One region of the Actinomadura keratinilytica genome, then DNA from elsewhere that is predicted to be linked to it. Evidence: riboswitches for the same ligand, from Rfam matches in the RefSeq annotation. Region 1 holds a riboswitch; the other holds the start of a gene.
What was found. A riboswitch is a leader RNA that binds a small molecule or an ion and turns the genes downstream of it on or off. The one in region 1 is predicted to bind glycine.

Region 1 (4,412 bases):
CGGGCGGGCCGTCAGCCGGAGAATTTGATCGGGTTGACCAGGTCGGCGTAGATCAGCAGCCCGCCCATGACGATCAGGACGGCGGCCATCACGTAGGTCACCGGCAGCGCCTTGGCGACGTCCACGTACCCCGGGTCGGGCCGGCCGAGCAGCCGCGCGACGGCCTTCTTGAGCGCCTCCAGCAGCGCCCCGGCCATGTGCCCGCCGTCCAGCGGCAGCAGCGGGATCAGGTTGAACAGGGCGACCGCCAGGTTCACCGAGCCGAGCAGGGCGATGAACATCGCCAGCTTCTCCACCACCGGGCTCTCGGAGGCGGCGATCTCGCCGCCGAGCCGGCTCACCCCGACCACGCCGATCGGCCCGTTGGGGTCGCGCTCCTCGCCGCCGAACGCCGCCTGCCACACCCCGACCATCCGCTGGGGCAGGCGCACCAGCGCCCCGGCGGTGTGCGCGGTCAGCTCGCCCATGTACTCGGCGACGGCCACCGGGCCCTGCCGCTCGCGCTCCTGCAGCGGGGTGATGCCGAGGAACCCGACGTTGACGATCTTGTCGGGGTCCTTGAGGTCGTACATCTGGTTGCGGGTGACGGCGATGCTCAGGTGCAGCGTGCGGCCGTCGCGCTCGACGACGACGGGCACGGTGCGGCCGCCGGAGTCGCGGATCAGCTCCTGCAGCTGCTCGTAGGAGGAGATCTTGCGGCCGTCGTAGGAGACGAACCGGTCCCCCGCCTGCAGCCGCGCCTGCGCGGCGGGCGTGGGCGTGTAGTTCGCCGGGCACTCGGTGGTCTCCTGCCCGGCCGGGATGGCGCACTTGGCCACCGAGCCGATCACCGGCTGCGGGGTGGGCGTGCCGATGCCCATCAGCAGGATCGCGAAGAACAGCACGGCCAGGACCAGGTTCATGGCCGGTCCGGCGAACATGATGATGAGCTTCTGCCACCACGGCTTGGCGTAGAAGACGCGGTTCTCGTCGCCCGGCCGGACCTCCTCCAGCGCCGCGCCGCGGGCCGACTCGATCAGCCCCTGCCACGGGCCGGTGGAGACCTGCCGGACCTGCCCGGGCCGGTCGCCCCGGCGCGGCGGCAGCATGCCGATCATGCGGATGTAGCCGCCGAGCGGGATCCACTTGATCCCGTACTCGGTCTCACCCTTGGTCCGCGACCACAGCGTGGGCCCGAAGCCCACCATGAACTGGGTGGTGCGCACGCCGAACAGCTTGGCGAAGGAGAAGTGCCCGAGCTCGTGCAGCGCGATGGACGCCATCAGGCCCAGGAAGAGGATCAGCACCCCCGTCAGCCAGTCCACCGTGGCACCCTCCTGTGATCTCGGCGACCCGCTCAGGGTACGTCATGAGCCGTATATCCGACCGCGTACGAGTGCACCTTGGCCGTAGCGGGCCGTTCGGGCGTCCCGCGGCGTTCCCGGCCGCGCGTGCCCAGGTCGGGCATACCCCGGGAGGGGTGCGACGCGGGCCTACGCGGGAGGACGGGCCGCTGATACGCTGGCCGTGCGCCGCTGATCCCGCGCGGGAGAGCGCCCTCGCAGCCGGCGGGGGCCGCCGAAGGAGCAAATCCTCCCCGGAACCTCTCAGGCCCCAGGACCGCGCAGGCCAGGCGCCCTCTGGAAAGCGGGGACGCCGTCCCCCGCCGAAGGTGAAAACCCCCGAGGGGTGAAGCTCTCAGGCGCCGATGACAGAGGGGGAGGCACCGACGACGCCGGTGCGCCGATGGGACGATGATGATGCCCGTCCCGACGCGCGCCCCCGCGATGAAGGAGCCCACCCATGTCCAGGAAGACGCCGCTGTACGAGGTCCACGCCGACCTCGGCGCCACGCTCGTCGACTTCGCGGGCTACCGGATGCCGCTGCGCTACGACAGCGAGACCGCCGAGCACCGCGCCGTGCGCACCGCGGCCGGTCTGTTCGATCTGTCCCACATGGGAGAGATCTTCGTGTCCGGGCCCGGGGCCGGCGCGGCACTCGACTACGCGCTGGTGGGCGAGCTGTCCCCCCTGGCGGTCGGCAAGGCCCGCTACACGATGATCTGCGCGCCCGACGGCGGCGTGCTGGACGACCTGATCGTCTACCGGCTCGCCGCCGAGACGTTCCTGGTGGTCGCCAACGCCGCCAACACCGACACCGTCCGCGCGGAGCTGACCGAGCGGGCCGCCGGCTTCGAGGCGGCCGTCGACGACCGCTCCGCCTCCTACGCCCTGATCGCGCTGCAGGGCCCGCGCTCCCAGGCCGTCCTGTCCGAACACACCGACGCCCCGCTGGCCGACCTGCGTTACTACGCCGTCCTGGCGGGGGAGGTCGGCGGGGTGGACGCGCTCATCGCCCGCACGGGCTACACCGGCGAAGACGGCTTCGAACTGTTCGTCTCCCCCGGCGACGCCGTGGCGCTGTGGCGGAGGCTCGCCGACGCCGAGGACGTGGTGCCCGCCGGGCTGTCGGCGCGCGACACCCTCCGCCTGGAGGCGGGCATGCCGCTGTACGGCAACGAGCTGACCGCCGAGACCACCCCCTACGAGGCCGGGCTCGGCCGGGTGGTCAAGCTCGGCAAGAAGGCCGACTTCGTCGGCAGGTCCGCGCTCGCGGCGCAGGCCGAGACCGCGCCAGGCCGTAGGCTCGTGGGGCTGGTCGCGCGCGGCCGCCGGGCGCCCCGCAAGGGGTACCCGGTCGTCGGCTCCGACGGCACGCCGTGCGGCGTCGTGACCAGCGGCGCTCCGTCGCCCACACTGGGCAGGCCGATCGCCATGGCGTACGTCGACAGCGGCGCCGCGGACAGCGGGCTCGCCGTGGACGTCCGCGGCCGGCACGAACCGGTCGACGTCGTCCCCCTGCCGTTCTACAAGCGATCCTGAAAAACCTGGGAGAAACGAACGTGAGCGTTCCGGAACAGCTCCGCTACAGCGAGGAGCACGAGTGGGTGTCCGGCCTCGACAACGAGGACGGCATCGTCACCGTCGGCATCACCCAGCACGCCGCCGACGCCCTGGGCGAGATCGTCTTCATCGAGCTGCAGGCCGGCGAGGGCGACACCGTCGAGGCCGGGGAGCCCTGCGGGGAGGTGGAGTCGACCAAGTCGGTCAGCGACATCTACTCGCCGGTCAGCGGCGAGATCACCGCGATCAACGCCACGGTGGTGGACGAGCCGAAGGTCATCAACGACGACCCGTACGGCGAGGGCTGGATCTTCAAGGTGCGGGTAAGCGAGGAGCCGGGCGACCTGCTCGACGCCACCGCCTACAGCAAGCTGATCGAGGAGAGCTGACCGTGTCCCTCAACGAGTCCCTGGCGGCCGTCGACCCGCAGGTGGCCGAGGCCGTCGCCGCCGAGCTGCGCCGCCAGCAGGGCACGCTGGAAATGATCGCCTCGGAGAACTTCGCGCCCGTCGCGGTGCTGGAGGCGCAGGGCTCGGTGCTGACCAACAAGTACGCCGAGGGCTACCCGGGGCGGCGCTACTACGGCGGCTGCGAGCACGTCGACGTCACCGAGCAGCTGGCCATCGACCGGGCCAAGGAGCTGTTCGGCGCCGAGCACGCCAACGTCCAGCCGCACTCGGGCGCGCAGGCCAACACGGCGGTCTACTTCGCCCTGCTGCAGCCCGGCGACACCATCCTCGGGCTGGACCTGGCGCACGGCGGGCACCTGACCCACGGCATGCGGCTGAACTACTCCGGCAAGCTGCTCAACGTGGTCGCCTACCACGTGCGGCCCGAGGACGGCCGCATCGACATGGAGGAGGTCGCCCGGCTGGCCGCCGAGCACCGCCCCAAGATGATCGTGGCGGGCTGGTCGGCCTACCCCCGGCAGCTGGACTTCGCGGCGTTCCGCGAGATCGCCGACTCCGTCGGGGCCCTGCTCATGGTGGACATGGCGCACTTCGCGGGGCTGGTCGCGGCCGGGCTGCACCCCTCGCCCGTCCCGTACGCCGACGTTGTCACCACCACCACGCACAAGACCCTCGGCGGTCCGCGCGGCGGGCTGATCCTGGCCCGCGAGGAGTACGGCAAGAAGATCAACTCGGCGGTGTTCCCGGGCATGCAGGGCGGCCCGCTGGAGCACGTGATCGCCGCCAAGGCGGTCGCGCTGAAGATCGCCGGGTCGGCGGAGTTCCGCGACCGGCAGGCCCGCACCCTGGAGGGCGCCCGCATCCTGGCCGAGCGGCTGCTGGCCGAGGACGCGGCCAAGGCCGGGGTGAAGGTGCTGACCGGCGGCACCGACGTGCACCTGGTCCTGGTGGACCTGGTCGACTCCGAGCTGACCGGCCGGGACGCCGAGGACCGGCTGCACGAGATCGGCATCACCGTCAACCGCAACGCGGTGCCCAACGACCCGCGTCCGCCGATGGTCACCTCGGGCCTGCGGATCGGCACCCCCGCCCTCGCCACCCGCGGCTTCACCGCCGAGG
Region 2 (4,412 bases), on a different contig from region 1:
TCGATCATCGCGTCGCAGAACCGGTCCAGCTCGGCCAGGTCCTCGCTCTCGGTGGGCTCGATCATCAGCGTGCCGGCCACCGGGAACGCCAGGGTCGGGGCGTGGAACCCGTAGTCGATCAGCCGCTTGGCCACGTCCTCGGCGGTGATCCCGGTCTCCTTGGTGATCTTGCGGAGGTCGGCGATGCACTCGTGCGCGACCAGCCCGTTGCGGCCGGTGTACAGGATCGGGTAGTGCGGGGCCAGCCGCCTGGCCACGTAGTTGGCGGCGATGATGGCGCCCTCGGTGGCGGCGCGCAGCCCGTCGGCGCCCATCATCGCGATGTAGGCCCAGGAGATCGGCAGGATGCCCGCCGACCCCCACGGCGCCGCCGAGACCGGCCCGCCGCCGGCGGGGCCCGCCTCGGGGCGCAGCGGGTGGCCGGGCAGGAACGGCACCAGGTGCTCGCGCACGCCGACCGGGCCGACGCCCGGCCCGCCGCCGCCGTGCGGGATGCAGAACGTCTTGTGCAGGTTCAGGTGCGACACGTCGGAGCCGAACTCCCCGGGCCGGGCCAGCCCGACCAGCGCGTTGAGGTTGGCGCCGTCGACGTACACCTGGCCGCCCGCCTCGTGCACGGCCGCGCACACCTCGGTGATGGTCTCCTCGAACACCCCGTGGGTGGACGGGTAGGTCACCATGATCGCGGCCAGTTCGGCGCGGTGCTTCTCGATCTTGGCGTGCAGGTCGTCCAGGTCGATGTTGCCGCGGTCGTCGCACTTGACGACGACGACCCGCATCCCGGCCATGACGGCGCTGGCGGCGTTGGTGCCGTGCGCCGACGACGGGATCAGGCACACGGTGCGGTGCCCCTCGCCGCGGGAGGCGTGGTAGCCGCGGATGGCCAGCAGCCCGGCCAGCTCGCCCTGCGACCCGGCGTTGGGCTGCACCGACACCTTGGCGTACCCGGTGATCTCGGCGAGCCGCTCCTCCAGCTCGGCGATCAGCTCCAGGTACCCGGCGGCCTGCTCGACCGGCGCGAACGGGTGGATGTCCGCGAACTCCGGCCAGGTGATCGGCTCCATCTCGGTGGTCGCGTTCAGCTTCATCGTGCAGGAGCCGAGCGGGATCATCGACCGGTCCAGCGCGATGTCCTTGTCCTGCAGGCGGCGCAGGTAGCGCAGCATCGCCGTCTCGGAGCGGTGCGCGTGGAACACCGGGTGGGTCAGGTACGGGCTCTCGCGGCGCAGCTCCGGCGGGAACGCGTCGGCCGGGTCGCCGCCGGGCGCCGGGTCCACGCCGAACGCCTCCAGGACGGCGGCGACGTGCTCGGGCAGCGTGGTCTCGTCGCAGGCGATCCCGACGTGGTCGGCGTCGGCGCGGCGCAGGTTGATCCCCCGCTCGAGGGCGGCGGCCACGACCTGGTCGGCGCGGCCGGGCACGCGGGCCAGCACGGTGTCGAAGAACGCCTCGTGCACCACCTCCACGCCGCCGCGCCGCAGCGCGGCGGCCAGCCCGGCGGCGCGGCGGTGCACGCGCTGGGCGATCGCCGCCAGCCCCTCGGGCCCGTGGTACACCGCGTACATGCCGGCCATCACGGCCAGCAGCACCTGGGCGGTGCAGATGTTGCTGGTGGCCTTCTCGCGGCGGATGTGCTGCTCGCGGGTCTGCAGGGCCAGCCGGTAGGCGGTGGCGCCGTCGGCGTCCACCGACACCCCCACCAGGCGGCCGGGCAGCTGCCGCTGGAGCCCGTCGCGCACCGCCAGGTAGCCGGCGTGCGGGCCGCCGAACCCGTACGGCACGCCGAACCGCTGCGCCGACCCGACCGCGATGTCGGCGCCGAACTCGCCGGGCGGCCGCAGCAGCGTCAGCGCGAGCAGGTCGGCGGCCACCACGACCTGGGCGCCGCGCGCGTGCGCCTGCCCGGCGACCGGCGCCAGGTCCCGCACGGCGCCCGACGCGCCCGGGTACTGCAGCAGCACGCCGAAGAAGTCGCCGTCCGGCAGCCCGCCGGACAGGTCGGCGACGGCCACCTCGATGCCCAGGGGGACGGCGCGGGTGCGGATCACCTCGATGGTCTGCGGCAGCGCGTCGGCGTCCACCAGGAACGTGCCGGGCTCCTTGCGCTTGGACGCGCGGTGCGCCAGGGCCATCGCCTCGGCGGCGGCGGTCCCCTCGTCCAGCATGGAGGCGCCTGCGACCGGCAGCCCGGTCAGGTCGGCGACCACCGTCTGGAAGTTCAGCAGCGCCTCCAGGCGGCCCTGGGAGATCTCCGGCTGGTAGGGCGTGTAGGCGGTGTACCAGCCGGGGTTCTCCAGCACGTTCCGCATGATCACGCCGGGGGTGACCGTGCCGTGGTAGCCCAGGCCGATCATGGAGGTGAGCACGGTGTTGCGGCTCGCCAGCTCGCGCAGCCGGGCCAGCGCCGCGGTCTCGCTGAGGGCGGGCGGCAGGTCCAGCGGGCGGGCGGTGCGGATCGCGGCGGGCACCGCGTCGTCGATCAGGGCCTCGGCCCCGGAGTAGCCGATGGCCGCCAGCATCCGGGCGTGCTCGTCCGGGGACGGCCCGATGTGCCGGTCGGCGAACCGGGTCGGGGGATGCTGCGGCGACGCCACCGGGGCGAAGAACTGGCCGGTCATTGGGGATCCTCCTGGGCTGCTGCGGTCGCTCAGGGCGGCCGCCCGCCGCGCTGGCGCGGTCCGGCGACCGGTCTCCCCCTCTGTCTCGGCACCTGAGAGCTTCACCCGCGGAACGGGGTTTCCCCTTCGGTGAGGCGCCCCCGGCCCCTTTCCGGGGGGCGGCGCCTGCTTTCCAGAGGTGCCTCGCCCGAGCGGTCCTTTTGCCTGAGAGGTTCCGGGGAGGGTTGCCCCTTCGGCGCCCCACGCTGGCGGCGTGAGGTCTCTCCCGCACAGGGTCGACGGCGTCCTTTATGGGAACTCTATCCAAAAGCTCCGTGACGATCGTCCGCCGGGGGACGCCCCCCGGCGGCGCGGCACGGCGCCCTCGCGGCGTCCCGCGCGGGCGCCGCGGCAGGCCGCCAGTACGATAACCACAGCTCACGGACGGGACGATCGCCGCGGGCGCAGGGCGAACACTGTTCCCGGCCGGGGGCGGGACGGGGGCGCGGCACGGTGCGCGCGCCTCTCGACGCGACGCCGCCGGTTCTGGAACGCTCATCACGATGACAGGTCCGGACGGCGGTGCGGCGGTGACGCAGACCCAGGAGGAGACGGCGCCTCCCGGCACGGCGGCGCCGGTCGGCGTGCCGGTGGAGGAGCCGGCCCGGCCCGACCGGATCCGGCGGCCCTCGGACGCCATCCGGTTCGCCGCCGCGGTGGCCGGGCTGGTCGGGATCATGCTGCTGGTGTCGTTCGCCCAGCAGACCACGCACGGCCTGCAGACCGACATCGCCGAGGGCACCGCGCACGCCCCCCGGTTCCTGCTCACCCTGGCCACGCTCGTGTCCAGCTTCGGGGTGCTGGCGGTGCCGGTGGCGTTCGCGGTCGAACGGCTGTTCCACAAGGACGGGGTGCGGGTCGCGATCGCGCTGCTGGCCGCGGTGATCGCGTTCGTCCTCACCATCCTGCTGGACGACCTGGTCGTCCCGGCCGCGCCCGGCGGGGTGCTGGACTCGCTGATCTGGGGCGGCACCGACACCCTGCCGCTGCACACCGACATCACGCCGGTCATCGCGTTCGTCACCGCGGTCGGCATGGCCGGCCGGACCCGCTGGCAGGCCGTCACCTGGACGATGATCGGGCTGGCGGCGCTGACCGGCCTGACCGCCGCGACCGCGTCGGTGGCGGCGCTGGCCGCCACCTACTGCCTCGGCAGCGCCATCGGCCACGGCACCCTGTACGCGGTCGGCACCCCCAACCCGCGGCCGCCCGGCACCGCCGTGCTGGCCGCGCTGGAGCGGCTGGGGCTGCGGCCCGTCCGCGGGCGGCAGGTGCCCGGCGCCGCCGACGATCCGCGCCGCTACACCGTGGCGACCGCGCACTCCCCCGGCGAGGCGCCCGCCGACGCCACCGGGCGCGCCCTGCCGCACGGCGACTGGCAGCTGCGGGTCACGGTGCTGGACCGCGACCAGCAGACCGCCGGGCTGCTGTACCGGGTGTGGCGGCTGGTGCGGCTGCGCGGCGGCTCCACCCGCCGGGCGCTGCGGTCGCTGCGCCGCTCGCTGGAGCAGGAGTCGCTCATGGCCTACGCCATGGAGTCGGCGGGGGTGCGCACGCCGCGGCTGGTGGCCACCTGCGAGGTCGGCACCGAGGCGGCGCTGCTGGCCTACGAGCACGTGCCCGGGCGGCCGCTGGACGAAGTGCCGGACGCCGAGATCACCGACGAGCTGCTCGAGGACGTGTGGCGGCAGCTGCGGCGGCTGCAGGCCGCCCGGCTGGCGCACCGCCGCCTGGAGGGCGATGCGATCCTGGTCG

Region 2: linked by a shared signal. The riboswitch ahead of gcvP (aminomethyl-transferring glycine dehydrogenase) and the one ahead of gcvT (glycine cleavage system aminomethyltransferase GcvT) in region 1 are both predicted to bind glycine.

The regions. Positions count from the first base shown of each region.
Region 1 covers NZ_BAABDO010000013.1:21,264-25,675, reverse strand. The annotation lists gene ABD879_RS07015 (M50 family metallopeptidase) at 12-1,304, opposite strand; glycine riboswitch at 1,516-1,612, shown strand; glycine riboswitch at 1,616-1,698, shown strand; gene gcvT (glycine cleavage system aminomethyltransferase GcvT) at 1,783-2,862, shown strand; gene gcvH (glycine cleavage system protein GcvH) at 2,883-3,272, shown strand; gene ABD879_RS07000 (serine hydroxymethyltransferase) at 3,269-4,412, shown strand, end outside.
Region 2 covers NZ_BAABDO010000088.1:6,881-11,292, reverse strand. The annotation lists gene gcvP (aminomethyl-transferring glycine dehydrogenase) at 1-2,618, opposite strand, end outside; glycine riboswitch at 2,692-2,799, opposite strand; glycine riboswitch at 2,801-2,896, opposite strand; gene ABD879_RS23560 (flippase-like domain-containing protein) at 3,161-4,412, shown strand, end outside.